3 regions of the Mesorhizobium sp. M7A.F.Ca.US.010.02.1.1 genome follow, and region 2 is predicted to be linked to each of the others. Evidence: predicted binding sites of a transcription regulator. Region 2 holds the regulator's gene; each other region holds the start of a gene.
What was found. The regulator LexA, encoded in region 2, represses DNA repair genes until DNA is damaged. The targets are predictions, from matches to a motif close to TGTTCNNNNTGTGTTCNG.
Positions count from the first base shown of each region.

Region 1 (4,196 bases), on a different contig from region 2:
CGCTTGTGACCTGGTCTTCAAGGGCCGCGTCCAGCCCAACGGCTACACCGAGCCGGTGCTGCACGCGCGGCGGCTGGAACTGAAGGCGCAGCAAGCCTGAGGCAACGGATCGGTTTTGTCGTATTTCGCTCGACGGTGGTGAAATCGCCAGCGGCGTTGAAGGCGCGTCCGCGACTGGTGCGGCGGATGCTATTTGCTTCCGGCCACAGACAAGGCGTCAGGAAGCCGTATGGTCCAGGAGCCGGATGGTGGGATCGCGACGGTGTTCGGAGTTGACCCGATCGACGCCTTCCACCGTAATCGCGATCGTCCCGTTTTCCACTCTTGCTATCCAGCCCTTCGCTTTCAGATACCAGAGATGAAATTCGAGATGCTCTCGCGGACAGCCTGACAAGCGTTCGAGCTCCACATCTCCGATCCCGGGATTGCTGACGTCGTGCCGGCGCTTCGCGTAAAGCAGCGACAGCAGCCTGGCCTGGATCACGACATCCCGCTCGACGCCCTTGGTGCTGCTGGCTTCCTCGGTCAGCTCGCGGCGAAGGCCGGCATGGTCCTTGTACGCGATGTCGTATTGAGCGCGTTTGACCGGATCCTTGAGCGTGTTGTGGGCTTCCACGATTTCACTGAAGCGGGCTTCATCGCCGGTTTCGCGATTGTCGGGATGATAGCGCATCGCAAAATAGCGAAAAATGCGCTCCAGCGTTTCCGAGTTGGCGTTCGGGCTAACTTCCAAAACTTCGTAGTAGTCAATGAACATAGCGGGCTCCCCGACCGCAACCATATTCGCATTGTCTAAATAAGGAATGTCCAATGCAGAGACCAAGACTTTGGTCCGATGCAGGTGACGTCCACGCCTCCGGAAGAGGGAGAAATGGCCGGCGCCCGCTCGGTTGGGGGCCGTTGGGTGGTGAGGACGCCGGCCAAGCGGACAATCAGGTCCGCCGCACCGTGGAGATGATCGATTCGCAGGCGCGGGGTTATGGCGTGATCGCGGAAGGCAACGTGGCGAGGTCGGCTTGTCGGGCGGCGAGGGACCTACGCCGCCTGCGCCATCCGCTCCGAGCTCATGCGGTAGGAGATCGCCTCGGCCAGATGGATTCGGCCGACGGTTTCGCTGGCGTCGAGATCGGCCAGTGTGCGCGCCACTTTCAGCACCCGGTGGTAGGCGCGGGCGGAAAAGGCGAGCTTCTCGCTGGCGTCCTTGAGCAGCGACAGGCCGGTGGCGTCAGGCATGGCGATTTCCTCGATGATCGACGGTGAGCAATGCGCGTTGGTGGTGGCGCGGGTGGCGCCGAGCCGCTCGAAGCGTTCGCGCTGGATGGTGCGGGCGCGTGCCACGCGCATCGCCACATCGGCACTCTTCTCCGCCCGGTCGGGCCGGATCAAGTCGCTGGCCGAGACCGCCGGCACTTCGATCCTGAGATCGATGCGGTCGAGCAGCGGGCCCGAAATGCGCGCCTGATAGTCGGTGCGGCAACGCTCGCCGCGCAGGCAGCGATAGCCTGGCTCGCCGGCCATGCCGCAGCGGCATGGGTTCATCGCCGCCACCAATTGGATACGCGCCGGATAGGTAACGCGATGGTTGGCCCGCGCGATCATGCAGTCGCCGGTCTCCAGCGGCTGGCGCAGCGCATCGAGCGTCTGCGGCGTGAACTCGGGAAACTCGTCGAGGAACAGCACGCCGTGATGGGCCAGCGACACCTCGCCCGGCCGCGCGCGGATGCCGCCGCCGACCATCGCCGCCATCGAGGCCGAGTGGTGCGGCGCGCGGAACGGCCGCCGGTCGGTCAGCTTGCCTTCGCCGAGTTCCCCCGCCACCGAGGCGATCATCGAGACTTCGAGCAATTCCTTCGGCGCCAGCGGCGGCAGGATCGACGGCAGCCGCTGCGCCAGCATCGATTTGCCCGATCCTGGCGGTCCGATCATAAGCAGATTATGACCACCGGCCGCCGCCACCTCCAGCGCCCGCTTGGCGGTCTCCTGGCCCTTGATGTCGGCGAGGTCGGGCAGATCCAGCGCCGCGGCGTGGATGCCGGCCTCGGGGCGCGACAGCACCTGCGTGCCACGAAAATGATTGGCGACGGCAATCAGGCTGCGCGGCGCCAGAATGTCGAAATCCTTTCCAGCCCAGGCCGCTTCCGGTCCGCAGGCGAACGGGCAGATCAGGCCCTTGCCCTCGGCATTGGCCGCGATCGCCGCCGGCAAGGCGCCGGCGACCGCGGCAATCGTGCCATCGAGCGACAATTCTCCAAGCACGACATAGCCGGCTAGCATGTCGCCCGGGATGGCGCCAAGGGCAGCCATCAGGCCAAGCGCGATCGGCAGGTCGTAGTGACTGCCTTCCTTCGGCAGGTCGGCCGGCGCCAGATTGACAGTCACCTTCTTCGACGGCATCGACAGGCCGGAAGCATGCAGTGCGGCCTGCACCCGCTCGCGGCTTTCGGCCACCGCCTTGTCGCCCAGGCCGACGATATGCATGTTGACCTTGCCGGGCGCGATCATCACCTGCACGTCGACCGGCACGGCCTCGATGCCTTGGAAAGCGACCGTGCGAACCCGCGCCACCATTTTTTGTACCCCCGGACAGTAGTTCGCCCATGCCCTGGCGATCAGGGTGTGAGCGAAGTCAAAGAAGACAACCACAGATTTCGGAGTTAAGCAAGAACATTACGAGAACATATAGCTTCACCACGGTGAGAATTCTGCCGGCAAGGAGCGCCGTCCATAAGCTAGGCTTTGATCGGAAGCTTGAGCGCCCGCTCCGTCAAAGGCTCGCTGGCATCAAAGATGACATACCCGAGCATAGATGGCTAGAATTTGTCGAACAGGCGCTCCACCTTGCGGGCGAACATTTCCCTCTGGTCATCAGAGATGTTTTCGACGGAATATCTCGTCAGGTAGAGGTGCCTCACGTTGCGGCCGCACATAGTCTTGAGACCGCGCAGCAGCACCTTCCTTCCCGGGTTTTGCATGTACAGTTCAGTATACCACCACGGCGACCCGCATGTGGTAACAACGCCCATCCGCCGGATGTTCAATAGCGCCGGCTTGATCACGCCACCGTCTGCCGGCAACTCGTAAGCCACCCCCGGTCGCCAAACTCGATCAAAATAACCCTTCAAGATTGCGGGCATGCCTGACCACCATGTCGGAAAGCAGAAAACGCATGCCTCCGCCCATCTCAACGCGTCGATGTAAACCTGCAAGTCGCTGGGTGCCTGGGCAGGGTCAAAGTGGCCATGTCTTTCTTCGGCATGCATCACAGGATCGAACTTCATCTGATGGAGATCGAAATCAACGACCTCGTCACCCCTGGCTTTGAGGGTCTGAACGACCCGTTTGTGGAGCGCCGCCTGGTAACTGTCGGCTAGTGGATGCGCGTAGACGACATTGATTTTCATGGCGCGGGCCTTCAGGCTTCGAACTACACGCACATATTAGCCGTCGCGCAACCAAGTGGAAACAGCAAGGTCAGTGGCGGGGAGGGAAAGCCCATCGCCGGTGTCGATCAGCAGCGGGCTTATGCAATCGCCCGATCAAATGAGGAACATTACAAGAATATGCAGCCGCGCCGGTCGCGGCTGGGTTGTGGCCGGTTGCAGAAACCGGAACATGGTTAAGACAAAGTGAAAACGGTTACGTCCGCCGCTTGTCCTCGACCGCGTCCCAGAACAGGCTGGCGATGTCGGCGCCGCCGAAACGCTTGACCTCACGCACGCCGGTCGGCGAGGTCACGTTGATCTCGGTCATGTAGTCGCCGATGACGTCGATGCCGACGAGGATGAAGCCGCGCTCTTTCAGCGACGGCCCGATGCGGGCGCAGATCTCGCGTTCGCGCTCCGTCAGTTCGGTCTTTTCGGCGCGGCCGCCGACATGCATGTTGGAGCGGGAATCGTGTTCGGCCGGCACCCGGTTGATGGCGCCGACCGGCTCGCCGTCGATCAGGATGATGCGCTTGTCGCCCTTGCGCACGTCCTTGAGATAGCGCTGCACGATATAGGGTTCGCGGAACATCTGGCCGAACATTTCCAGCAGCGAGGCAAGGTTGCGGTCGGCCTCCAGCATGTGGAAGATACCGGCGCCGCCATTGCCGTACAGCGGCTTGACGATGATGTCGCCGAACTCCTTGCGGAAGGCGGCGACCTCCAGCGGATCCTTGGTGATCAGCGTGTCCGGCATCAGGTCGGCAAATTCGG
Region 1 is NZ_RZRV01000031.1:69,247-73,442, reverse strand. Features, by position in the region: gene EOA19_RS25370 (malate synthase G) at 1-100, shown strand, start outside; gene EOA19_RS25365 (J domain-containing protein) at 218-757, opposite strand; gene EOA19_RS25360 (YifB family Mg chelatase-like AAA ATPase) at 1,036-2,568, opposite strand; gene EOA19_RS25355 (NAD(P)H-dependent oxidoreductase) at 2,811-3,401, opposite strand; gene gshB (glutathione synthase) at 3,637-4,196, opposite strand, start outside.
Region 1: EOA19_RS25360 (YifB family Mg chelatase-like AAA ATPase) is a predicted target of LexA. The motif match lies at 2,661-2,678, and genes of this name have one in related genera.

Region 2 (4,196 bases):
GCTATGACTTCTCCTTCGACAGCTATTTTGCCGGCATCGGCGGCAGCGGATTCTTTCTCGGCAATCCAAAGCTTGTCGTTAGCGACGATGGCGACATGCCGCTGTCGGCCCGAATTTCCTCTAGCGTGGAAAAAGCCCGTGAAGGCATCGCCGACCATATCAGGGCCAGCGTCGGCGGCGCCGAAGGCGAGATCGCCGCGGCGCTCATCGTCGGCGTGCGCGCCGGCATTCCCGATGAGATCAATGAGGCGATGCGACGTACCGGCATCTACCACATCATCTCCATTTCGGGACTGCATATGGCGCTGGTCGCGGGCACCATCATGGGATTGCTGCGCGGCGCCTTCGCCTTGTTTCCCGACTTTTCCGCGCGTCGCCCGGTCAAGAAGTATGCCGCTGCCGCCGCGCTGTTCTCGATCGCGGCCTATCTCATCATCTCTGGAGTCGTCGTTGCCGCCGAGCGCAGCTTCATCATGCTGGCGGTGATGCTGATTGCCGTGCTGTTCGATCGAGCAGCACTCACCATGCGCAATCTGGCGATCTCGGCGATCGCCGTCATCGTGGTGTCGCCGCATGAGGTGGTCGGCCCGAGTTTTCAGATGTCGTTCGCCGCGACCGCGGCTCTGGTCGGCGCCTATGCCGGCTGGGCGGATCACCGCGCGGGAAAAGCAAGACCGCCGCCGCCAAAGCGATCCGTGCCCGGTTTCCTGACGCGAAAATTCCTGCTGGCGGCAACCGGCCTTGCCATGACCTCGATCATCGCGGGAAGCGCGACGACGCTGTTTGCCATCTGGCATTTTCAGCGTGTCTCGCCGCTCAGCCTGTTTGCCAATCTCGCGGTAATGCCGATCGTCACCGTCGTCATGTTCCTGGCCGTCGCCAGCGCGCTGTTGATGCCTTTCGGATTGGATTGGCCGGCTCTCTACCTGATGGGTAAGGGCCTGACGATGATGATTGCCATATCAGGCTGGATCTCCGAGCGTTCGCCTGTCGATGGGGTCGGGCTGATTTCGCAGCAGTCGGTCCTGTTGGTGGCAATTGCCCTGGTCATCGCGACAATGGCGACAACTTGGCTGCGGCTCGCTGCTCTGCCATTCGCGCTGGCAGGCTTGCTGACCGTCTCGGATACGCGCACGCCGGATGTGCTAATCTCGGAAGACGCCCGGCTGGTGGCGTTGCCGATCGGTGGCGGCGAGCTTGCCGTCAGCCGGGAACGGCCGAACGAATTCACCGTCGACAACTGGAAACGCGCCCTGACATCAGAAACCATCGTCGTGCCAGAGGTGTTCGACAACAGCGATGGGCAATTCGATGTCGCGGATGCCGTTGATCTGCCGCTGGGATCGCCGTTCTATTGCTCCTCAGGCGTTTGCGTGGCCAGGCACATGTCCGGTGCGATCATTGCCTATGTCGAGGACCGCAAGGACGCCTGGAAAGCCTGCGGCTTCGCCGAGCTGATCGTCATCAATGACGCCACCGCGTATGACGCCTGTCACAATCCGCTGGTTCTCGTCATCACCAAGCGGCAACTGGCTCGCAAAGGCAGTGCCGCGGTCTTCTTCGATCGCCAATCGGCGACCACGCCGGCGACGATCAGCTTCGCGGTGGACAGCCCATATCGGCCCTGGCACACGCAACGCAAATACTCTCGTGAGGCAAGGGGGCTGGCACCCTTCAAGAAACCGGAGAAGCCAGCGGCCAACCCACAGCCGCCTCAGTAGCGGCGGATCAGGCCGACGAGCTTGCCTTGCACCTTGACCCTGTCCGGGCCGAAAATACGGGTTTCATAGGCCGGATTGGCGGCTTCGAGAGCAATCGAAGCGCCCTTGCGGCGGAACCGCTTCAGCGTCGCTTCCTCTTCATCGACCAGCGCCACGATGATCTCGCCTGGCTGGGCGGTGTCGGCGTTGCGGATTATGACGGTGTCGCCATCGAAGATGCCGGCCTCGATCATCGAGTCACCCTTGACCTCCAGCGCATAGTGGGCGCCGCCCATGATCATATCCGGCGGCACCGAGATCGAATGCGTCTGATGCTGGATGGCATCGATCGGCACACCGGCGGCGATACGGCCCATGACCGGGATCGACACGGCGGAGACCGCATCGTCATCATTGCCGGGCGAGGGCATCCGCGAAGGCGCCGGCTTGATCTGCCGGCCAAGGGCGCCACCCTGACCGAGACTGCCCTGGATGACGCTTGGCGAAAACTTCTTTGCCGCGTTGAGACCGGGCGCGATCGAGTCCGGCAATCGCAGCACTTCCAGCGCGCGTGCCCGGTTGGGCAACCGGCGAATAAAGCCGCGCTCCTCAAGTGCGGTGATCAGCCGATGAATCCCGGATTTGGAGGCAAGGTCAAGCGCCTCCTTCATCTCGTCGAAGGATGGCGGAATGCCGCTCTCCTTCAGGCGTTCATGGATGAACATCAGCAGTTCATGTTGCTTGCGCGTCAGCATGGCGGCCCCCAGGTTACCTGAAACCAGAATCGAAAAACAAACCCAGAACAAACCCTATCTGTTCCAGTTGTGTTCTGCAACCGTTTAAAGTTTAATGAATTTGTTAAGGCTGCTGAAATTATTTGGCGCTTGCCAGCGGGTCGCGATCAACAGGCGCTAGGCACGGCGATGCGCCTGCTCACATTGAAATTATTATGGTTAATGACCTGTGGCTCATCCTCGACCCAAGGCTTGGCATTATCAGTCTATCGACCTCCACAAAGGACGATATCAATCTTCGGGACGTTCGTTTGCCGTGAACGAAACGGAGCCAAAACGCCAACGTCTGTTGGCATTTGTGGCTGGAAATTCAGCCCTCCGTCATCTGCCAGGCAGTGAGGGCGGCGGCGGTGGATCGCGGGGATCGTTGCGTCAGGTAACGGCTTCCTTGACCGCGAAACGGCGGTCCTTCCATGCGCCCGTGCGCAGAATATCCTCCAGCACCTCAACCGCCAGCCACACATCCTTGTAGCCGACATAGAGCGGCGTGAAGCCGAAACGGATGGTCGATGGCGCACGAAAATCACCGATGACGCCGCGCTCGATCAGCGCCCGCATGATTTGATAGCCGTGATCGTGAAGGAACGACACCTGGCTGCCGCGCCTGGTCGCGTCGCGGGTGGTCTCCAGCGTGAGACCGTAGGCGCCGCACCTGGCTTCGACGAGCTGGATGAACAGTTCTGTCAACGCGACACTCTTCTTTCGCAATGCCGCCATGTCGACGTCATTCCAGATGGCAAGCGCGCCTTTGAGCGCCCGCATCGACAGGATCGGCTGAGTGCCGCACAAAAAGCGGCGGATGCCGGTGCCGGCAACATAACCCCGTTCGAAGGCAAAGGGCCGCGCATGGCCGCACCAGCCGCTGAGCGGCTGGCTGATATCGCCGTGGTGGCGCTGCGCGGCATAGATGAAGGCCGGTGCGCCCGGACCGCCGTTGAGGTACTTGTAGGTGCAGCCGATGGCGAAATCGGCATTTGCGTGATCGAGCTCGACGGGCAGGGCGCCGGCGGTGTGGCAAAGATCCCAGACGATCAGCGCTCCGGCCGCATGAGCTTTGCGCGTCAGCGCCGCCATGTCGCGCAGTTCACCCGATTTGTAATTGACGTGATTGACCAGCACCACCGCGACGTTTTCGTCGATCAGCTCTTCGATGGTCGGCGCGTCGACACCCGCGAGGCGCAGCAGGACGCCATCCCGGGTCGAGGCCACGCCTTCGGCGATGTACAGGTCGGTGGGAAAACTGTCACCTTCGGCGACGATGGCCGACCGGCCGGGCCGCATCTCCATCGCCGCGTGCAGCACCTTGTAGATGTTGGTCGATGTCGTGTCGCAGACAACGGTCTGGCCGGCCGCGGCTCCTATCAGGCGTCCGAGCTGGTCGCCGAGTTCGATTGGCATCTCGAACCATCCGGCCGTGTTCCAAGCTCGGATGAGATCCTGGGCCCATTCTTGGGTCGCCGCCTGCTGCAGCTCGCTGAAAACGGCATGAGACGCTGCCCCCAGTGAATTGCCGTCGAGATAGATCATCCCCTCCGGCAGAATGAAACGGTCGCGCATGGCCCGCAGCGGATCCGTGGCATCCATCGCTTCGACTGCGGCGAGATCAGGAATTCCACTCATGGTCGGTCAGTCCCCGGTTGTTCGCGAAGGGTTTTCCGCCACAGCGCGTCCCCTCGGTGTGCCTGTTTTCATTTCGACGTCA
Region 2 is NZ_RZRV01000008.1:175,277-179,472, forward strand. Features, by position in the region: gene EOA19_RS11375 (ComEC/Rec2 family competence protein) at 1-1,721, shown strand, start outside; gene lexA (transcriptional repressor LexA) at 1,715-2,455, opposite strand; gene kynU (kynureninase) at 2,867-4,114, opposite strand; gene kynA (tryptophan 2,3-dioxygenase) at 4,194-4,196, opposite strand, start outside.

Region 3 (4,196 bases), on a different contig from region 2:
AGCCGGCCGGGGGCTTCAACCGAGCGGTCGTTCTTCCACATGTCGGTGTAGCCGCTCTCTTCGAGAATGGTCTCGGCGAGTTCGGTGTGCGGCGTGGTTTCCAGCGCCTTCTGCCAGCGTTCGAAATTGGCCGCGACTTCGCGCAAGGCGGCGCGCGGCTTCGGCTTCAACTCGTCGCTTTCGGCGAGCTTGGCGGCGGCTTCCAGCATTGGGATGCGCAGCGCGCGGGCCGTGTCGTGGATCTGGCGGATGGTGGCTTCACCAAGGCCGCGCTTGGGCACATTGACGATGCGCTCGAAGGCGAGGTCGTCGGCGCCTTGCGCCACCACGCGGAAGAAGGCCAGCGCATCGCGGATCTCCATGCGCTCGTAGAAACGCGGGCCGCCGATGACGCGGTAGTTGAGACCGAGCGTGACGAAACGATCCTCGAATTCGCGCATCTGGAAGGACGCGCGGACCAGGATCGCCATGTCGTTGAGATTGTGCTTTTGCCGCTGGTAGGTCTCGATGGTCTCGCCGACGGCGCGCGCTTCTTCCTCGGAATCCCAGGCGGCGTGGACATGCACCTTGCCGTCTTCGGGATCGTTGCGGTCCGTGAACAGCGTCTTGCCGAAGCGGCCCTCATTGTGGGCGATGAGGTGGGAGGCCGCGCCAAGGATATGCGCGGTCGAGCGGTAGTTGCGCTCCAGCCGGATGATGGTGGCGCCGGGAAAATCCTTGTCGAAGCGCAGGATGTTGTCGACCTCGGCGCCGCGCCAGCCATAGATGGATTGGTCGTCGTCGCCGACGCAGCATATATTCACGCTCACGGGCTGTTCCGCGCCTGCCGGCGCGGGCCCTCCGCGGGGGCCTCGCAACGGCTCGGACGGACGGTCGTCCTTGCGGCCTTCGGCCGATTGGAGATTAGTCGCCGAAGGCTTGCGCCCGGAATCGGGCCTCTGCGCCAAAAGCCGCAGCCACATGTACTGCGCGGTGTTGGTGTCCTGGTACTCGTCGACGAGGATGTATTTGAAGCGCTTGTGGTATTCCTTCAGCACGTCCGGATTGGCGCGGAAGATGCGGATCGGGTGGCAGAGCAGGTCGCCGAAATCGCAGGCGTTCAGCGTCTTCAGCCTCTCCTGATAGGCCTTGTAGAGCTCGCGGCCCTTGCCGTTGGCGAAGGCGCGCGCGTCGCCCTCGGCGATGTCGGCCGGACCTTGCCCCTTGTTCTTCCAGCCATCGATCATCTGGGCGAACTGCTTGGCCGGCCAGCGCTTGTCGTCGAGCCCTTCGGCCTGGATCAGCTGCTTGATCAGCCGCACGACGTCGTCGGTGTCGAGGATGGTGAAGTCGGAGCGCAAACCGGCGAGTTCGGCATGGCGGCGAAGCAGCTTGACGCCAATCGAGTGGAAGGTGCCGAGCCATGGCATACCCTCGACATTGCCTTCGCCGATCAGCACGCCGATGCGGATCTTCATCTCGCGCGCGGCCTTGTTGGTAAAGGTCACCGCGAGGATCTGCGACGGGAACGCCTTGCCGGTGGCGAGGATGTGAGCGATGCGCGTGGTGAGCACGCGGGTCTTGCCGGTACCGGCACCGGCCAGCACCAGAACCGGCCCCTCCGTTGTTTCAACAGCTAGCCGCTGCTCCGGGTTGAGGCCCTTCAGATAGTCGGGTGCGTTGTTGTGTCCGCTGCGGGCAGCCATGGCGCGCGCGGCGATGCCCGACGGGGCCGTGGGCCGCGCATTGGGTTCGTCGAAAAAGGGCATGTCTTCGGAAAAGCCGGACATCGCCCCGAATGTAGTGATTCGGTGGGGAAAGACCAGAACTGTCTACGTTTTGTTCCGCTAAAGTGCCCGATTGCTGCCCCGCGCTCCCACCGCGGTCGATGTTATTCCAATTGCGATGGACCATTACCGCCTGCGCTTGAGGCCCGTGCTTGACAGGCGGGACCGTCAGGAGAAAGTTGTGCTTCGGGCAGCGACGCAATGCCGGGTTGCCATGGCCGCGCCGCGAAGCGCAACAGTCGAAGGAGTATCATCTTGGCTGTCACCATCACCTCCCTCATTCTTTTCCTCATCGGCCTGGCGCTCGGCGGCGGCGGCATCCGCCTGGCGATGCTGGGCGGCAGCTGGTACTATGTCATTGCCGGCCTTGCCTTCCTGATCGCCGCCTGGCTGCTCTACCGGCGCAGGTCCACCGCACTGTGGCTCTACGCGGTGATCGTGCTCGGCACGCTGGCCTGGGCGGTCTGGGAAACCGGCTTCGATTGGTGGGAACTCGGGCCGCGCGGCGGCATCATCGTGCTTCTCGCTTTGTGGCTGCTGACGCCGTGGGCGAGGCGGGGTCTTGCCGGCCCTGACGGGCGCGCACCGCTGATCCTTGCCGTGCTGGCCTCGCTGGCCGTCGCCGGTTATTCGATGACATCGGACCCGAAGGACATTGCCGGTGAACTCGGCACCGACAAGGTGGTCGCCAACGCCAATCTCGGCAATGATGTGCCGGCCGGCGAGTGGCACTATTACGGCCGCACGCAGTTCGGCCAGCGCTATTCGCCGCTCGACCAGATCACGCCTGACAATGTCGCCAAGCTGCAGCCGGCGTGGACCTACCAGACCGGCGACGTGAAGGGTCCGGACGATGTCGGCGAGACCACCTATCAGGTGACGCCGCTGAAGATCGGCGACACGCTCTACATCTGCACGCCGCACAATTTCGCCATCGCCATCGATGCCGCGAGCGGCAAGGAGAAATGGCGCTTCGATCCCAAGGTCAAGCTCGACAAGGACCGCCAGCACCAGACCTGCCGCGGCGTGGCCTATTATGCCGATGCCGCCGGCGCCGCCGGGCAGCCCTGTGCGACCCGCGTCTACCTGCCGACCTCGGACGCGCGGCTGATCGCGCTCGACGCCGCCAACGGGCAGGTCTGCCCGGCTTTCGCCGAGGGCGGCACGCTGAACCTTCTGACCAACATGCCCTATCCGAAGTCGGGCTATTACTACTCGACCTCGGCCCCGCTGATATCAGGCGGCAAGATCATTGTCGGCGGCGCGGTCAACGACAATTATTCGACGCAGGAGCCGTCCGGTGTCATCCGCGCCTACGACGCTGCCACCGGCGCGCTGGTGTGGAACTGGGATTCCGGCAATCCGGACCAGACGACGCCGCTGCCGGCCGGCCAGACCTATACCGCCAACTCGCCCAACATGTGGTCGACGCCGAGCGCCGACGAGAAGCTCGGCCTGCTCTACGTGCCGCTCGGCAACCAGACGCCGGACCAGCTCGGCGCCGGGCGCAGTGCCAATGTCGAGAAGTTCTCGTCGTCGATCACCGCGCTCGACCTCAACACCGGTCAGGTGCGATGGGTGCGGCAGACCGTGCACCACGATCTCTGGGACATGGACGTACCGGCACAGCCGAGCCTGATCGACATCACCAAACCCGACGGCACGGTGGTGCCGGCGCTGGTCGGACCGACCAAGCAGGGCGACCTCTATGTGCTCGACCGCCGCACCGGCGAGCCGGTCATTGCGGTCAACGAAGTGCCGGCGCCGGGCGGCGTGATCGAAGGCGACCACACATCGCCGACGCAGCCGGTCTCCGATCTCACCTTCATGCCGAAGCCGCTCACCGGCGCCGACATGTGGGGCCTAACCATGTTCGACCAGTTGGCCTGCCGGATCGAATTCCAGGGCCTGCACTATGAGGGTCGCTATACGCCGCCTTCCGTCCAGGGGTCGCTGATCTACCCCGGCAACTTCGGCACCTTCAACTGGGGCGGCGTCGCCGTCGATCCGGTCCGGCAGGTGCTGTTCGGCATGCCGACCTACCTGGCGTTCAAATCGCAGTTGATCCCGCGCGATCAGGTGCCGCCGCCGGACGAAGGGCGCGGCAGCGAGCAGGGGCTGAACCGCAACGAGGGCGCGCCCTATGCGGTGGTGATGGGACCGTTCCTGTCGCCGCTCGGCATTCCTTGCCAGGCGCCGCCCTGGGGCTATGTCGCCGGCGCCGATCTCAGGACCGGCAAGATCGCCTACAAGCACCGCAACGGCACCGTCTACGACATGACGCCGCTGCCGCTGCCCCTGAAAGTCGGGGTGCCGGGCATCGGCGGGCCGATGATCACGGCTGGCGGCGTCGCCTTCCTGGGGGCCGCGGTCGACGACTATCTGCGCGCCTACGACCTGACATCGGGCAAGCAGCTGTGGCAGGCGCGG
Region 3 is NZ_RZRV01000007.1:223,449-227,644, forward strand. Features, by position in the region: gene EOA19_RS10450 (UvrD-helicase domain-containing protein) at 1-1,769, opposite strand, end outside; gene EOA19_RS10455 (glucose/quinate/shikimate family membrane-bound PQQ-dependent dehydrogenase) at 2,022-4,196, shown strand, end outside.
Region 3: EOA19_RS10450 (UvrD-helicase domain-containing protein) is a predicted target of LexA. The motif match lies at 1,809-1,826, and genes of this name have one in related genera.